DNA from 2 places in the Gulosibacter sp. ACHW.36C genome. Region 1 is predicted to be linked to the other one. Evidence: riboswitches for the same ligand, from Rfam matches in the RefSeq annotation. Region 1 holds a riboswitch; the other holds the start of a gene.
The links. A riboswitch is a leader RNA that binds a small molecule or an ion and turns the genes downstream of it on or off. The one in region 1 is predicted to bind FMN.
Positions count from the first base shown of each region.

Region 2: it holds a riboswitch for FMN, as region 1 does, so the genes downstream of both, M3M28_RS00085 (ABC transporter permease) here and ribD (bifunctional diaminohydroxyphosphoribosylaminopyrimidine deaminase/5-amino-6-(5-phosphoribosylamino)uracil reductase RibD) in region 1, are expected to answer to the same signal.

Region 1 covers NZ_CP097160.1:578,531-586,080, forward strand. The annotation lists gene ribH (6,7-dimethyl-8-ribityllumazine synthase) at 1-478, opposite strand, end outside; gene ribB (3,4-dihydroxy-2-butanone-4-phosphate synthase) at 475-1,107, opposite strand; gene M3M28_RS02550 (riboflavin synthase) at 1,104-1,715, opposite strand; gene ribD (bifunctional diaminohydroxyphosphoribosylaminopyrimidine deaminase/5-amino-6-(5-phosphoribosylamino)uracil reductase RibD) at 1,717-2,772, opposite strand; FMN riboswitch at 2,855-3,003, opposite strand; gene M3M28_RS02560 (Dyp-type peroxidase) at 3,073-4,296, opposite strand; gene M3M28_RS02565 (copper chaperone PCu(A)C) at 4,299-4,826, opposite strand; gene M3M28_RS02570 (hypothetical protein) at 4,907-5,611, opposite strand; gene M3M28_RS02575 (DEAD/DEAH box helicase) at 5,664-7,550, shown strand, end outside.
Region 2 covers NZ_CP097160.1:10,053-17,602, reverse strand. The annotation lists gene M3M28_RS00100 (ABC transporter ATP-binding protein) at 1-324, opposite strand, end outside; gene M3M28_RS00095 (GntR family transcriptional regulator) at 412-1,236, shown strand; gene M3M28_RS00090 (cysteine hydrolase family protein) at 1,298-1,840, shown strand; FMN riboswitch at 1,889-2,012, shown strand; gene M3M28_RS00085 (ABC transporter permease) at 1,997-2,938, shown strand; gene M3M28_RS00080 (ABC transporter substrate-binding protein) at 2,931-3,959, shown strand; gene M3M28_RS00075 (TrmH family RNA methyltransferase) at 3,977-4,615, shown strand; gene M3M28_RS00070 (septum formation family protein) at 4,625-5,104, opposite strand; gene pyrE (orotate phosphoribosyltransferase) at 5,107-5,658, opposite strand; gene M3M28_RS00060 (exodeoxyribonuclease III) at 5,698-6,534, shown strand; gene M3M28_RS12720 (hypothetical protein) at 6,605-7,309, shown strand; gene M3M28_RS00050 (hypothetical protein) at 7,306-7,550, shown strand, end outside.

The DNA.
Region 1 (7,550 bases):
CAGCGAGTGCCACGACGGTCGCGATCGCCGCCTCCGCCGCCTCGGCGCCCTTGCGCTCGAGCGAGCCGGGCAGGCCCGAGCGCTCGAGGGCCTGCCCGACGGTGTCGCAGGTGAGGACGCCGAAGCCGACGGGAATGCCGGTGTCGAGCGCGACGCGACCGAGCCCATCCGTCGCCGCGTGGCAGACATAGTCGAAGTGCGGGGTGCCGCCGCGCACGACGACGCCGAGCGCGACGATCGCGTCGGGCGCCTGGGGGCTGCAGGCGATGCGCATCGCCGCGACCGAGAGCTCGAAGGTACCGGGCACGCGGATCACCTCGGCGGTGCCGCCGGCCGCCTCGACGACGGTGATGGCGTCGGCGAGCATCGCGTCGGTGATGTCGCGGTGCCAGCTCGCGACGACGATCGCGACGCGCAGCGAGCCCGCCGACGAGTCGAGGTGCGAGAGATTAATGGTGGGGGCGCCTTCGCGGCTCATGCAACGGTCCTTTCGTGAGAGGTGCGGTGCGCCCGCAGCTCGGCAATGGTGATGAGGGGGAGGCCCTCGCGCTCGGCGAGCGCGGCGGCCTCGGGGTAGCGCATGACCTCGCCCGAGTCGTGCACGAGCTCGGCGATCGCGCCGACCTCGCCCGTGCCGGCAAGGCGCATAAGGTCGACGGCTGCCTCCGTGTGGCCGGCGCGGGCGAGCACGCCGCCGGGCACGGCGCGCAGCGGCAGCACGTGGCCGGGGCGGATGAGGTCGCTCGGCTTCGCGTCAGGGTTCGCGAGCGCGCGCAGCGTCGTCGCGCGGTCGGCGGCCGAGATGCCCGTAGTGATGCCGACGGCGGCGTCGACCGAGACGGCGTAGGCGGTGCGCAGCGAGTCCTGGGTCTGCGCGACCATGAGGGGCAACTCGAGGGCATCGGCACGTGCCGCCGGCAGGGGCGCGCAGAGGTAGCCGGAGGAGTGGCGCACGACCCAGGCGACCCACTTCGCACTCGCGCGATCGGCGGCGAAGATCGCGTCGACCTCGTTCTCGCGGTCGGCCGCGTCGGCGACGAGCACGGGCAGACCGGCGCGGAGGGCGTCGATGGCCCGATCGAGGTCGGGGGAGCCGGTCGTGCTCATCGCGCCTCCTCCTCTCGCCACTGCAGCATGCGCTCGACGTACTTCGCGAGCACGTCGACCTCGAGGTTCACGCGGGCGCCGACCTCGAGGGCACCGAGCGTCGTGTCGCGCGAGGTCGTCGGGATGATCGAAACGCCGAAGCCGCGCGCCGTGACGCCGGTGACGGTGAGCGAAATGCCGTCGACTGCGACCGAGCCCTTCTCGGCGACGTATCGCAGCAGCTCGCGGGGCGCCTCAAACACGAGGTCATCCCAGCGCTCGCCCGCGGTGCGGGAGGCGAGGGTCGCGACCCCGTCGACGTGGCCCTGCACGATGTGCCCGCCGAGTCGGGCGGATGCGGCGAGCGCGCGCTCGAGGTTGACCGGCGCGCCGGGCGCGAGGTCGCCGAGCGCGGTGCGGCGCAGCGTCTCGGGCAGCACGTCGGCGGTGAAGCTGCCGTCGGCGACCGTGACGACGGTGAGGCAGACGCCGCTGACGGCGATCGAGTCGCCGGGGGTGGCATCGTCGGTGACGCGGGGCGCGCGGATCTCGAGGCGAGCATCCGGCTGCCCCGGCTCGTGGTCGAGGCGCAGCACCTCGCCGCGCGCTTCGATGAGTCCAGTGAACATTTCAGGCTCCTTCTGGGGTGGGGTCGGTGGCGCGGCGGGCGCGCAGGAAGACGTCGGGGCCGAGGGGCTCGGGGGCGTCGAAGCGCCAGCGGCGCGCGTTGGCGAGCGTGCTGACGCCGAACGGTGCGACCGCGGCGGTGCCTTCGCCGAGCAACAGCGGCGCGAGGTAAACGTGCAGTTCGTCGACGACATCCGCGCGCAGCAGCGCCGCGGCGACGGTCGCGCCGCCCTCGACGAGGACGTGGTGGATGTGCCGCTCGGCCAGCTCGGCGAGCGCCACGGTGACGTCGTGGGTGCGCAGCTGCAGCAGCGGCGCGAGGCCGGCGCGCAGCTGGGCGGATGCGGGCAGCTCGCGGGCGCCGAGCACGACCCGAACCGGCTGCTCGGGCAGGAGGGCGCCTTCGGGCGTGCGGGCCGTGAGCGCGGGATCGTCGGCGAGGGCGGTGCCGGTGCCGACGGCGATGGCGTCGACCCGGCCGCGGACGCCGTGCGCGTGGGCCCGCGCGGCGGGGGAAGTGATCCACTGGCTCGTGCCGTCGGCGGCGGCGATCTTGCCGTCGAGCGTCAACGCGAGCTTGAGCGTGACGAAGGGGCGGCCGAGCCGAGCCGGCGTGGCCCAGGCGCGGATGAGCTCGCCGGCGCTCGCGGCCTCGAGGCCTGCGTACACCGTGGCGCCGGCGGCACGCAGCCGCGCGGCACCACCCGCTGCGGCGGGGTTCGGGTCGTCGACGGCATAGATGACCTCGTCGATGCCCGCGTCGAGCAGGGCATCGACGCACGGCCCGGTGCGGCCGGTGTGATTGCACGGCTCGAGGGTGACCACGGCGGTGGCGCCGCGCACGTCGAGGCCGCGAGCCCGCGCATCCGCGAGCGCCGCGACCTCGGCGTGCGCCGTGCCAGCGCCGCGGTGCCAGCCCTCGCCGAGCACCTCGCGCGGCGCCGAGGCCGGGCCGGGCGCGAGCAGCACGGCACCGACGCGCGGGTTTGGGCCGCGCTCGGGGCCGCGAGCGGCGAGCTCGATGGCGCGCCGCATCGCGTCGACGGGGGTGAGTTGCACTGCGTTTCCTTCCGGTGTCGAACCACACCGGGGAAACGAGACGCGTGCACGCAATCACGCCACTGCCGAGGAGACCTCGGCAGCCATGCACCTCCCATCCAGACTTTGACTGTCGGCTCTGGAATTCCACCAGATCAGCGCGGCTCGTGCCCGACGCCGAGGCGTCGGGCACGGGCTGCGGTCGCGGGCTATCACCGCCGGTTCGGACTTTCACCGACCCCGGAGCATGTTGCTGGCGGTAACCCTACGCAGCCGCACCCCGTGCCACAAGACCCCCGTCGTAACACTTCGCCACGCGCGCTAGGCGTCGAACAGCGCCTGCCCGGGGAAATCGCCGGTCACCGGCGGGATCGCGAACACCGCCGAGCCGATCGGCGTCGTCCAGGTGTTGAGCAGGTCGGCGTCGGCGAGGCGCTGCTGAATCGGCACGTACTGCAGCGTCGGATTCGCCTGGAACGACGCGAACAGCAGCCCCGAGTTCGAGACCTGCGCGCCCTGGCCGCCCACCGCATCCTCGCCCGCCGCAGGGGAGACGGGGAGGTCGTAGTTGTAGGGCTGGCGGAAGATGCGCTGGCTCGGGTCGTCGGGGCGCGAACGCCGCACGTGGCTCGCCGCGTTGATCACGGTGAAGCCCTGCGGGGTGACCGCCTCGAAGTCGGGCTCGTCGTGCTCGTGCGTGCCGGTGAGCGGCGCGCCCGTGTCGAGGCGGCGCCCCACCGAGGCCTCGCGGCCGGGCCGGTCGACCTCGTCCCACGTCTCGAGGTTCATCTCGATGCGCCGCAGCACGAGGCTCGTGCCGCCCTGCAGCCAGCCCGGTTCGGTAATGCGCACGACCGTCTCGAACTCGTCGGTGCCCGGGATCGGGTTCGAGGTGCCGTCGAGTTGCCCGAACAGGTTGCGCTGCGTCGTGGCGGGCTTCGCGACGCCGTGGGCGTTGCGGAACCCCTGCTGCTGCCAGCGAATCGTCGTGTACGCCCGCGCATCCTTGAGCAGCATGCGCTGCGCGTGCGCGACCGCGAGCGGGTCGTCGCCGGTCACGAGCAGCAGCAGCTCGCCCTCGCTCCAGTGATCCTCGAGCGCATCGATCGAGAACGCCGGCAGCTGCGCGAGCCACTCGGGCCGCGCGGCGGGGTTCACCCGCTCGACGAGGCCCGGGCCGAAGCCGAACGTCACCGCGAGGTTCGCGGGCTGCTCGGCGAGCTCGGGCTCCTGGTCGCCGATCGGCGCGGCGCCCTGGGTGAGGCGCGTCGCGTCGTCGTGGAGGAGCCCCAGCAAGCTCGCGATGCGGTCGCGCTCGAGCCCCGGTGCGAGGTCGAGCCCGATGAACACGGCGTGCGCCGACTCGACGCCGAGGCCCGGCGGCAGGGATGCGTCGTTCGCCTCGCGGCGCTGCTGGCCGAGCGGCGCGGCCTCGGTGAGGCGCTCGTTCAGGCGCACCCCCGCCACGCCCGCGGCCGCGCCGACGCCGATGGCGGCGGCGCCGACGAGCACGTCGCGGCGCCGCGGCCCCCGAACGGCGGCCATGACTAGTGCCCCTCGTGCCCGGACTCGGGCGCGTAGGTTTCTTCGGCGCCGGTGTACTCCTTCGCCGTCGCGGTGAAGTCGACCTCGGTGCCGTCGTCGAGCGTCAGCGTCACCGCGACCTCGTCGCCGGGCTCGATCGCCGACTCGAGGCCCATCGGCATGATGTGGTTGCCACCGGGCTGCAGCTCGAGCGTCTCGCCGTCGGCGATCGCGAAGCCGCCCTCGATCTCTTGCATGAGGCTCGAGCCGTCGGACTGCACGATCGTCTCGTGCAGCTCGGTCATCGAGGCGCCCTCGACCGTGGCTGACTCGATGACGACATCGTGGCCCGACGTGTTCTCGATCGACGCGAACACGCCGGTCATGTCGGTATCGGTCGCCTTCACCCACGGGTCGGTGATGATGAGGGCCGCGTCGTCGGCGCCGGCCTGGGCGCCGCTGCAGCCGGCGAGGGTGGCGGCGAGGAGGCCCGCCGCGGCGAGTGCGGTGAGGGTCCGGAAGGTCGTGGTGGCGGTACGGAAAATAGACATAGGGATGCTCCTGAGTGCGTTGGCGATGTGGCAGGGCCGGGGGTCGTCGCGCACAGCGAGCACCCCGTCTGCCGGGGGAGCTACGCCAGGATGGAGTGCGCGAGGAATACGCGCGACGGCGGCCCTCGTCGGGGTGCCGTCGCGGCGACGCGGGCCGCGAGGCGCGGCACCCACGGCAGCGCGAGGGGTGCCGGGGCCGCGCTCGGGCGCGGCGTGACGGCCCGCACGAGCACGAGCAGGAACGCGAAGAACTCGCGCGCCGTCGTGGCGACGAGCCTCAGGCGGCGCAGGATCGCCTCACCGAAGAACAGGACGAGCGTCGTCGCGAGCGCCGCGACGCCGTGCATCGCCCACATGAGTGGGGTGTCGTGGCCGAGGTGCACCGAGACCGACGCTGACTGGGTGTGCGCGGCGATCGCGCTCGCCATCTCGGCGTTCGACGCGTGGTGGTGTGCGAGGGTGCCGCCGCCGACGCCGGCGGGCGCGCCGATCGTGAAGATCGCGTGGAACACGAACTGGCTCAGCCCGACCGAGAGGCCGAGCCGCAACCAGCTTGAGCGAATCGGCGTGAGCCAGAGCGAGAACACGTAGGCGAGCGCGAGCGGCACGAGGATGCCCGCGAGGCCCGGCAGTTCGCCGCCGGCGATGAGGTGCGAGGCGAGCGCGACGAAGGTTGAGAACGATGCGGCGACGAGCGCGAGGCGCATCCGTCGCCGACGAGTCGCGGCGCGCGAACGCGAGTCGACGCCCGGCGCGGGCACGTTCTCGAGGCGCAGCAAACTCACAGCTCTACGATACGTCGTAATCACGTCGCAGGCGCGTGGGATGATCGAGGGGATGCCTACCCTGCCCGAGCTCATCCCGACCCTCGCTGACCCGGGGGCACCCTACGACCCCGACCACGTCTACGACGCGATTCTCGAGTGGACGAGCGGGCGTGGGATCGACCTCTATGACGCCCAGGACGAGGCGATCGTGCACCTCGTCTCGGGCGCGAACGTCGTGCTCGCGACCCCGACCGGCACGGGCAAGTCGCTTGTCGCCATCGCCGCCCACGCGATCGCGCTCGCGGAGGGTAAGCGCAGCTATTACACCGCGCCGATCAAGGCGCTCGTGAGTGAGAAGTTCTTCGCCCTCGTCGAGATCTTCGGCGCCGAGCGCGTCGGCATGGTCACGGGCGACAGCTCGGTGAACCCCGACGCCCCGATCATCTGCGCGACCGCCGAGATCCTCGCGAACAAGGCCCTCCGCGACGGCGAGGCGGCCGACGTCGACCAGGTGGTGATGGACGAGTTCCATTACTACGGCGACCACCAGCGCGGCTGGGCCTGGCAGGTGCCGCTGCTCCTGCTGCCGCGCGTGCAGTTCCTGCTCATGTCGGCGACGCTCGGCGACACCGACGCGCTGCGCGACGACCTCACCCGCCGCACCGGCCGCCCCACCGAGCTCGTCGCCGGCGCGACGCGCCCCGTGCCGCTGAGCTATGAATACGTGCTCACCCCCGTGCACGAAACCGTCGAGCGCCTGCTCGAGGAACACGAGGCGCCGATCTACGTCGTGCACTTCTCGCAGAAAGAGGCGGTCGACCGCGCGCAGGCGCTCTCGAGCATCCGCGTCGCCTCGCGCGAGCAGCGCGACGAGATCATCGCGGCGATGGGCGGTTTCAAATTCACGACCGCGTTCGGCCGCAAGCTCTCGGGCTGGCTGCGGCAGGGCATCGGCGTGCACCACGCCGGCATGCTGCCGCGCTACCGCCGCCTCGTCGAGGTGCTCGCGCAGCGCGGCCTGCTGCGCGTCATCTGCGGCACCGACACCCTCGGGGTCGGCATTAACGTGCCGATCCGCTCGGTGCTCATCACCTCGCTCACGAAGTTCGACGGCACGAAGCAGCGCCACCTCTCGGCGCGCGAGTTTCACCAGATCGCGGGCCGTGCCGGCCGTGCGGGCTATGACGACCACGGCACCGTCGTCGTGCAGGCACCCGACCACGTCGTCGAGTACGAGCACGCCATGTCGAAGGCCGCCGGTGACCCGAAGAAGCAGCGCAAGGTGACGCGCCGCCAGCCGCCGCAGGGCTTCGTGAACTACACCGACAAGACCTTCGAGAAGATCGTCGCCGCCGAGCCCGAGAAGCTCTCGAGCCACATGGAGATGACCTCCTCGATGCTCATCAACGTCGTCGCCCGCGGCGGCGACGTGTTCGCGAACGTTCGTCGGCTCTGCTTCGACAACCACGAGTCGCGCTCGCGGCAGTTCGACCTTGCGCGCCGGGCCCTCGCGCTCGGCCGCACCCTGCTCGACGCTGGCATCGTCGAGGTCGACTACCTCGAGCCAGTGCCCGGCACCTCGCGCCCAAGCCTCCACCTCACCGTGGACCTGCAGCCGAACTTCGCGCTGAACCAGCCGCTGTCGCCGTTCGCGATCGCGGTGCTCGACGTGCTCGACCCGGCCGTCGAGACCGACGGCAAGACCGACGAGGTCGGCAGCGGCCACTACGCGCTCGACGTCGTCAGCGTCGTCGAGTCGATTCTCGACGACCCCCGCCCGATTCTCATGGCGCAGCAGCGCAAGGCCCGCGGCGAGGCGATCGCCGCGATGAAGGCCGACGGCCTCGACTACAACGAGCGGATGGAGCGGGTCGAGGAGATCAGCTGGCCGAAGCCGCTCGAGGAGCTGCTCGAGCAGAGCTACGAACAGTTCGCCGAGGGGCAGCCGTGGGCGCGC
Region 2 (7,550 bases), 570 kb from region 1:
CGCTAGCGCGACGTTATCGAGCGCCGTACGCCACGGAAGCAGTGCGTCTTGCTGAAAGAGATATCCAGCTTCTTTATTCAGGCCCTTGAGTTCGCGGCCTTTCACCAGAACGGTGCCCTGAGTTGGGTTCAATAGCCCGGCCGACATGTTGAGAATTGTCGACTTACCGGAACCTGTTGGCCCCACAACTGAAGTGAATTTGCCCGCTTCAGCAGTTAGTGAAATATCTCGAACGGCCGTGTAGGTGCCCGAGCCTTGGTCAGGGAACGTGATCGCGCAATCGATCAGTTCCACGGTGGTGGTGGAGGCGGTCGTCTTCGACACTTGGTCATCTGTGATTGTGGTCACCATCATCCCCTCGTCAAGTGCGCCACATGGATCAACCGTGACGCATCTTGTATGCATGACATCATGACCGTATCCAGGTCACAACATCGTGTCAAGCATGTTTTCCGGGCAATTTTGGCGAGATTGTTGGGCTCGATCTCCGCTTGTGGCATACAAGAGCACTCCTGTAATGTCATAAGTGCCCGCCACATGCATGCAACGGAGGTAGCCATGGGGTCACCGCAGCCCGACGATGCGCCGGTACTTGACCGCATCCGAGCGAAGATCGTCAACGGCGAGTTCATGCCCGGCGACCTCCTCGCGGAGACTCGCCTCGCAGAACAACTCGACGTCAGTCGCACACCGATTCGCGAAGCCTTTAAACAATTGAAGATTGAAGGCCTCATCGAAATCCGCCCGCGCGTCGGCACATTTGTGCGCAAGCCCACGCAGCGCGAGGTCATCGAACTCTTTCAGCTCAAGGAATCTCTCGAAGGGCTCGCGGCCAATCTGCTTACTCGCCGAGGCCACACTGAAGATCTCGAGGTATTGATCGACAATGTCCAAAAAGAAAAGGACGCGGTTGCCGCGGGCGATCGTCAGGCCTATTCCGAACTCGTTCATCACTTCCATACGACCCTGGTGCGCGGGGCCGACAACCAGAAGCTCTCCGTGCACTACGACCTGCTCATGAACCAGCTCGCCTACCAGCAGATCGTGCAGCAGACGATCCGGCTGCCAGGTCGCCTCGAAGACTCGCTGAGCGAGCACGAGAAGATCGTCAACGCCATCCAGATGAAGGACCCGTTGATGGCCGAGCTCATTGCGCGCCGCCACGTCGTGGCCTCAGGCGAATCGGCCTCGGTCGCCGCATTCCATGAGTTGCAGAACCAAGCCACTGCCGACTGAGCCCGCGCCGGGGCACAATCGATAGGAGAGCATCCTTCAACTCGATCTCGGAGGCAGCACCGTGATTCCCGCCGACGCACAACTCATTGCCATCGACATGCAGCGGGTCTTCCGAGACCCCGACAGTGTGTGGTGCTGTGCCGGCTTCGACGCCGCCCTGCGCAACATCGAACGGCTCGCGGCCGCCGTCTCGACGCCGCCCATCTTCACCCGCTTCGTGCGCGACCCTGCCGAGGTTGGCACCTGGCGCGAGTACTACGACCGCTGGCCCACCACTCGACTCCCGCCCGACGACCCAGCGTGGGAGCTCGAGATCGGCTCGCTCACCGCATCCGACACCCTCGACGCCCCAATGTTCTCGAAGTGGGGCAACGAACTCGCCCGCCTGCCGATCACGACGCCGCTCATTCTTACTGGCGTCGCCACCGACTGCTGCGTACTCGGCACCGCCCTCGGCGCCATCGACGCTGGCCGCAAGGTGATCGTGGTGACCGACGCCTGCGCTGGCGGCACCGATGACGCCCACGCGAAGGCACTCGAACTCCTCGGCCTGCTCGACCCGCTCATCACCCTCGTCACCACGGACGAATTGCTCGGGCAGTAACAAACCGTCGCCTGGTTCCGGGGCGCGTGTACAGTGAACGAACGAGTACACGTGCTCCGGGGTCGGTGAAAATCCGAGCCGGCGGTAAAGTCCGCGACCCGCATCTCACGATGCGGCTGATTCGGTGCAATTCCGAAACCGACGGTTAAAGTCCGGATGGGAGGCGCGCGGTACCTGACGTTCACGAACGTCGAGCAGTGCGTAACCCCGGGGCCAGATCTGGAGGACCCGATGGAGCGCACGAGCCGCGCCTGGCCGCGCTTTGTCGCGCCGGCGGCCCTCGCCGTCGTGCTCCTCACGGTTTGGGAGCTCGCGGTGCGCAGCGGCGTCATCAGCGAGGAGTTCCTGCCCACGCCCAGCGCACTCGCGGTGCGCTTTTTCACCGAGATCGTCGACGGCCCACTGCTGCAGTACACCGGCGTCACCCTCGTCGAAGCGCTGCTCGGCACGCTCATCGCGGTGCTCGTGGCGGTGCCCCTCGGCTACCTCATCGCCCGCGTCGTGTGGGTCGACCTTGCGCTCACGCCCTACGTCACGGCGTCACAGGCGATCCCCGCCGTCGCGGTCGCGCCCCTGCTCGCGCTCTGGATCGGCTACGGCCTCACCCCGATCGCCATGCTCTGCGCGGTCGTCGCGTTCTTCCCGATGCTCGTCACGACGATCCTCGGCGTGCGCGCCCTGCCGAGCGATGTCATCGAAGCGGCGCGTCTCGACGGCGCGAACTGGTGGCAGACCCTGCTCTGGGTCGAGGCGCCGCTCGCGATGCCGAGCGTGCTCGCGGGCCTGCGCGCCGGCACCGCCCTCTCGATCACCGGCGCCGTCGTCGGCGAGTTCACGATGGGCGGCCGCGGCCTCGGCATGCTGCTCACCCTTTTCCGCGACGCGAACGACACCGAAGGCCTGTTCGCGACCCTGATCATGCTCGTGATCCTCGCCGTCGGCCTGTTCACGATTTTGCGCGTGCTGGATGCGGTGCTCACCGCCCGCTCGCGCGCCCGCTCTGCCGACACCCTCAACTCGCTCGATTCGCTCGACACTGACGAGATTCACCTCGTCCCACCGGCCGAGCCCTCCCCCAAAGGATCCGCGCATGTCTAGGTTTACCCGACTCGTCCGCGCCGCCGCAGTCGCGGCCGCCGCGGCACTCGCCCTCGCCGGCTGCCAAGGCGGCGCATCCTCGCCCGAAGCGAGCGGCGCATCCGGCGACACCCTCACCATCGGTCTCACCTACACCCCGAACGTGCAGTTCGCGCCGTTCTACGTCGCCGAGGATCTCGGCTACTTCGACGAGGCCGGCGTCAACGTCGAACTGCGCCACCACGGCGAGAGCGAGGAGCTGTTCGGCGCGCTCAAGGGCGGCACCGAGCAGCTCGTCTACGCCGGCGGCGACGAGATCACGCAGGCTGCCGCGGGCGGCGTCGACCTGCAGTCAGTCGCAACGCTCTACAACACCTACCCCGCGGTGCTCATCGTGCCGGAGGACTCCGAGATCACGACGGCCGAGGACCTCAAGGGCCACACCGTCGGCCTGCCCGGCCTCTACGGCCAGACCTACTTCGCGCTGCTTGCGATGCTCGACGAGGCGGGCCTGAGCCAGGACGACGTGGACATCCAAGCCATCGGCTACACGCAGCAGGCAGCCCTGTCGGGCGGGCGTGTGGATGCGGTGATGGGCTTCGCGAACAACGACGCCGTGCAGTTCGAGCAGCAGGGCTTCGCGATTCGCACGATCGACGCGGTCGACCCCGCGCATCCGACCCTCGTCGGCCCGGCCGTGGCCGCCGATGCCGCGACAATCGCCGACCGCGGCGACGACGTGAGCCGGGTGCTCGAGGCCGTGCAGAAAGCAATCGAGTACATCGCCGAGAACCCGGAGGAGGCCGTCAAGATCACCGCGAAGTACGTGCCCACCCTCACGAGCGACGAGCAGAAGGCCGCTGCGCTCGCGACGCTCAACGCGACGATCCCGCTCATGGAGCCGCTCGGCGATGCGCCGCTGCTCACGAACGACCCCGACACCTGGGCCGCGATGGCCGAGTTCATGTTCTCGTCGGGCCTCATCGACACCGAGGTTGCGCCCGAGTCGCTCTACACGAACGCCCTGCTGCCGAGCGCGTAGCGGCACAATAGAGCGAGATGAATGAGCAGTCACCAACGCACGAGTTGAGCACGTGGGGCGTCGGCCCCTGGCAGGGCGAGTGGCCCGACGACCCCCGGTACGACCCCGAGTTACTGGAGCACGGCGACACTCGCAACGTCATCGACCGGTTTCGGTACTGGAAGATGCAGGCGATCGTCGACGACCTCGACACGACGCGGCACCCGTTCCACGTCGCCATCGAAAACTGGCAGCACGACATGAACATCGGCTCGATCGTGCGCAGCGCGAACGCGTTCGGCGCGAACACGGTGCACATCGTCGGCCGCAAGCGGTGGAATCGCCGTGGTGCCATGGTCACCGACCGCTACCAGCACGTCGTGCACCACGAGACGATCGAGGCGTTCGCGGCCTGGGCGCGCGAGGCCGGCATGCCGATTCTCGCCATCGACAATGTGCCCGGCTGCGTGCCGATCGAGACCACCGCGCTGCCCGAGCGCTGCGTGTTCCTCTTCGGGCAGGAGGGGCCGGGGCTCACGCAGGAGGCCGTGGATGCGTCGGAGCAGGTAATCGAGATCACCCAGTTCGGTTCGACGCGCTCGATCAACGCGTCGGCGGCCGCGGCCGTGACGATGCACGACTGGGTGCTACAGCACGTCTACGGACGCCGGCCGTAGTTTTGCGGGCTACTGCGTTGGCGTGGCGGAAGCCGTTGCGGCCGCTTCGTCGGTCACCGAGAAGCAGACGTAGTTGCGCTCGCCGGCGGCCCAGTCTCCTTCGAGCGGCCAGCGCACCTGCAGTTCGGTGATGTCGCTCGGGTAGTCGTCGAGTCCCTCGCACGCGAGCACGGCCCAGTCCGCGAGCGCGTCGTCGCCCGGCCAGTCGGCACCGGCGTCGACGTAGTCGGTCGCGTCGACCGTGCCGATCACCTCGGCGGCGTGCGGCTGCGAGCACGGCACATCGTCAAACTCGAGCTGCCAGGCGTCGTCGAACTCGGCGACGCACGTGCCCGCCTCGGCCTCGAAGATGCTCGGGGGTTCGGTCGGAGTCGGCGTCGGCGACGCCTCGGGCACGCCGAGCGGTCGCCAGAGCCAGCCGACGACGGCACCCACGAGGAGCACCACCACGGCAGCGGCGATCGCGATGCCGCGCCGGCCTGCGGCCACGGCTACGACTCGGCGAGACCGAGGTCGTCGAGCCCGATCGCGTAGCGGTACGGGTAGCCCGCCTCCTCGATGCGCTCGCCCGCGCCGGTCGCACGGTCGACGATGGTGCAGACGCCGACGACGGTCGCGCCGGCCTTCTCAAGCGCAGCGGCGGCGGCGAGCGGCGAGCCGCCGGTCGTCGAGGTGTCCTCGAGCACGACGACGCGCTTGCCGTCGACGTCGGGGCCCTCGACCTGCTTGCCACGGCCGTGGTCCTTCGGCTCCTTGCGCACGACGAACGCGTTGATCGGCGCGCCCTGCGCGACCGACTGGTGCAGCACCGCGTTCGCGAGCGGGTCGGCGCCCATCGTCAGGCCGCCCACCGCATCCGGCTCGAACTCGGCCACGAGGTCGATCAGCACCTGGCCGATCAGCGGCGCGGCCCGGTGGTCGAGCGAAAGCTTGCGCAGGTCGATGTAGTAGCTCGCCTTCTTGCCGCTCGTGAGGGTGAAGTCCCCGTGGAAAACGGCCTCGTCGGAAATGAGCTGAATGAGCTGAGTACGCGCGTCGGTCACGTGACCAAGCGTACCGGCCAAGGCCGATACGGTAGAGCCATGCGCATCGCCACGTGGAACGTCAACTCCATCCGCACCCGCAAGGGTCGCGTCGTCGACTACCTGCAGAACGCCGACATCGACGTACTCGCGATGCAAGAGATCAAGTGCAAGCCCGAGCAGTTCCCCTACGAGGAGTTTGAGCAGGCCGGCTACGAGGTCATCGCCTACGGCAAGAACCAGTGGAACGGCGTCGCGTTCGCGTCACGCCTGCCGATCGAGGAGGTCGTGCACGACTTCGCCGACATGCCGGGCTTCGGCAAGCCGCTTGACGACGGCTCGCTGCCGATGGAGGCCCGCGCGCTCGGCGTCACGATCGAGGGCGTGCGCCTCTGGTCGCTTTACGTGCCGAACGGCCGCGAGATCGACAACCCGCACTATCCGTACAAGCTCGAGTGGCTCGCGGCGCTGCGCCGCTCGGTCGCCGCGCGCCGCGACTCGCACCCCGGCGAGCCGCTCGCGATCATGGGCGACTTCAACATCGCGCCCGAAGACCACGACGTGTGGAGCATGGAGTTCTTCGAAGGCCGCACCCACGTGACGAAGCCCGAGCGCGACGCGTTCCAGGCGTTCCTCGACGACGGGCTTATCGATGCCCTGCGCAGCCGCGGTGTTGAGGGCTACACCTACTGGGACTACCAGCAGCTGCGCTTCCCCCGCAACGAGGGCATGCGCATCGACTTCATTCTCGGCACACCCGAGTTCGACGAGCTCGTCGTCGACGCCGAGATCGCGCGCGACGAGCGCAAGGGCGACGGCCCGAGCGACCACGTGCCAGTCGTGGTCGAGCTCGACGTCGACACCGCACTCGACGACGACGCCCCGATGATCTTCTAGCGCGCTTGGCCGATGGCCGCTCATCCGTCGCGGTGATGCGCCGACGGCCACCGACCGCTTGGATAGTTCCATGACCATGCCACTGTTGCCGCCGATCGGGAATCCCCCGGGGTTCGAGGAGCCGCGCGAGGCTCCCCGGGCCGCGCCCGCCGCGGCACCCGCTCCCGCTCCCGCCGCACCCGGTCCCCTGCCGTCGCCGGATGGTCGCCACCACGTCGTGGCCCCGGCGCGCGTCGTGCCCTGGTCGGCAGATGCTCCGGCCGAGACGAACGCGGATTTGCCCGCACCGGCTCCCGCACCGGCACCGGTCGCGACCGACGCGCGGCCTGCCGCGAGCGCATCCGCAACCACCGCATCCGCACCTCAGCCTCCGCAGACCAACAACCCGAAGCGCACGAGCCAGCGCCGCGGCGTCGGCCTGCCGGCGCTCATCGGCATCGGCGTCGTCGGGCTCGTGCTCGGCGCGGGCGCGGTCTACGGCATCCAGGCGCTGAACCAGCCCTCGGCCCTCGCCGCGATTCCCGAGCAGTGCGCGCTCGCCGAGGGCAGCTACGACCTCAGCGACACCGAGCTGGTGCTGCACGCGCCGGCCGCGGTGTCTGACGCCGGGCGCTTCGCCGGCGACGGCGCGTGCGTGCTCTACGAGCTCGACGCCGCGCCCGAGGGGCAGACCTACGTCGACTACCTCACGACCCTCGAGGAGCCCGCCACGATCGGCGGCTTCACGGTGCAACTCGACCCCGAATCCGGCGAGCTGAAGGTGACGCAGTCATGACCGAATCGACCACGAAGCGCCGCTTCGGCGCGATCCCCATCGCCATCGCGGCCGTCGCCGGCCTCGCGGTCGGCGCGGGCGTCGGCTTCGGCATCGACGCGTTCACGGGGCCGAGCACCGAATCCGAGCGTCTCGCGAGCGCGGTGCGCGGCTGCACCGCCGAGCCCGGCAGCGCGGCCGACGTCGCAAACTTCGCGACCATCACCGACGCGAACCACCTCGAGTACGTCGCCGACGGCGA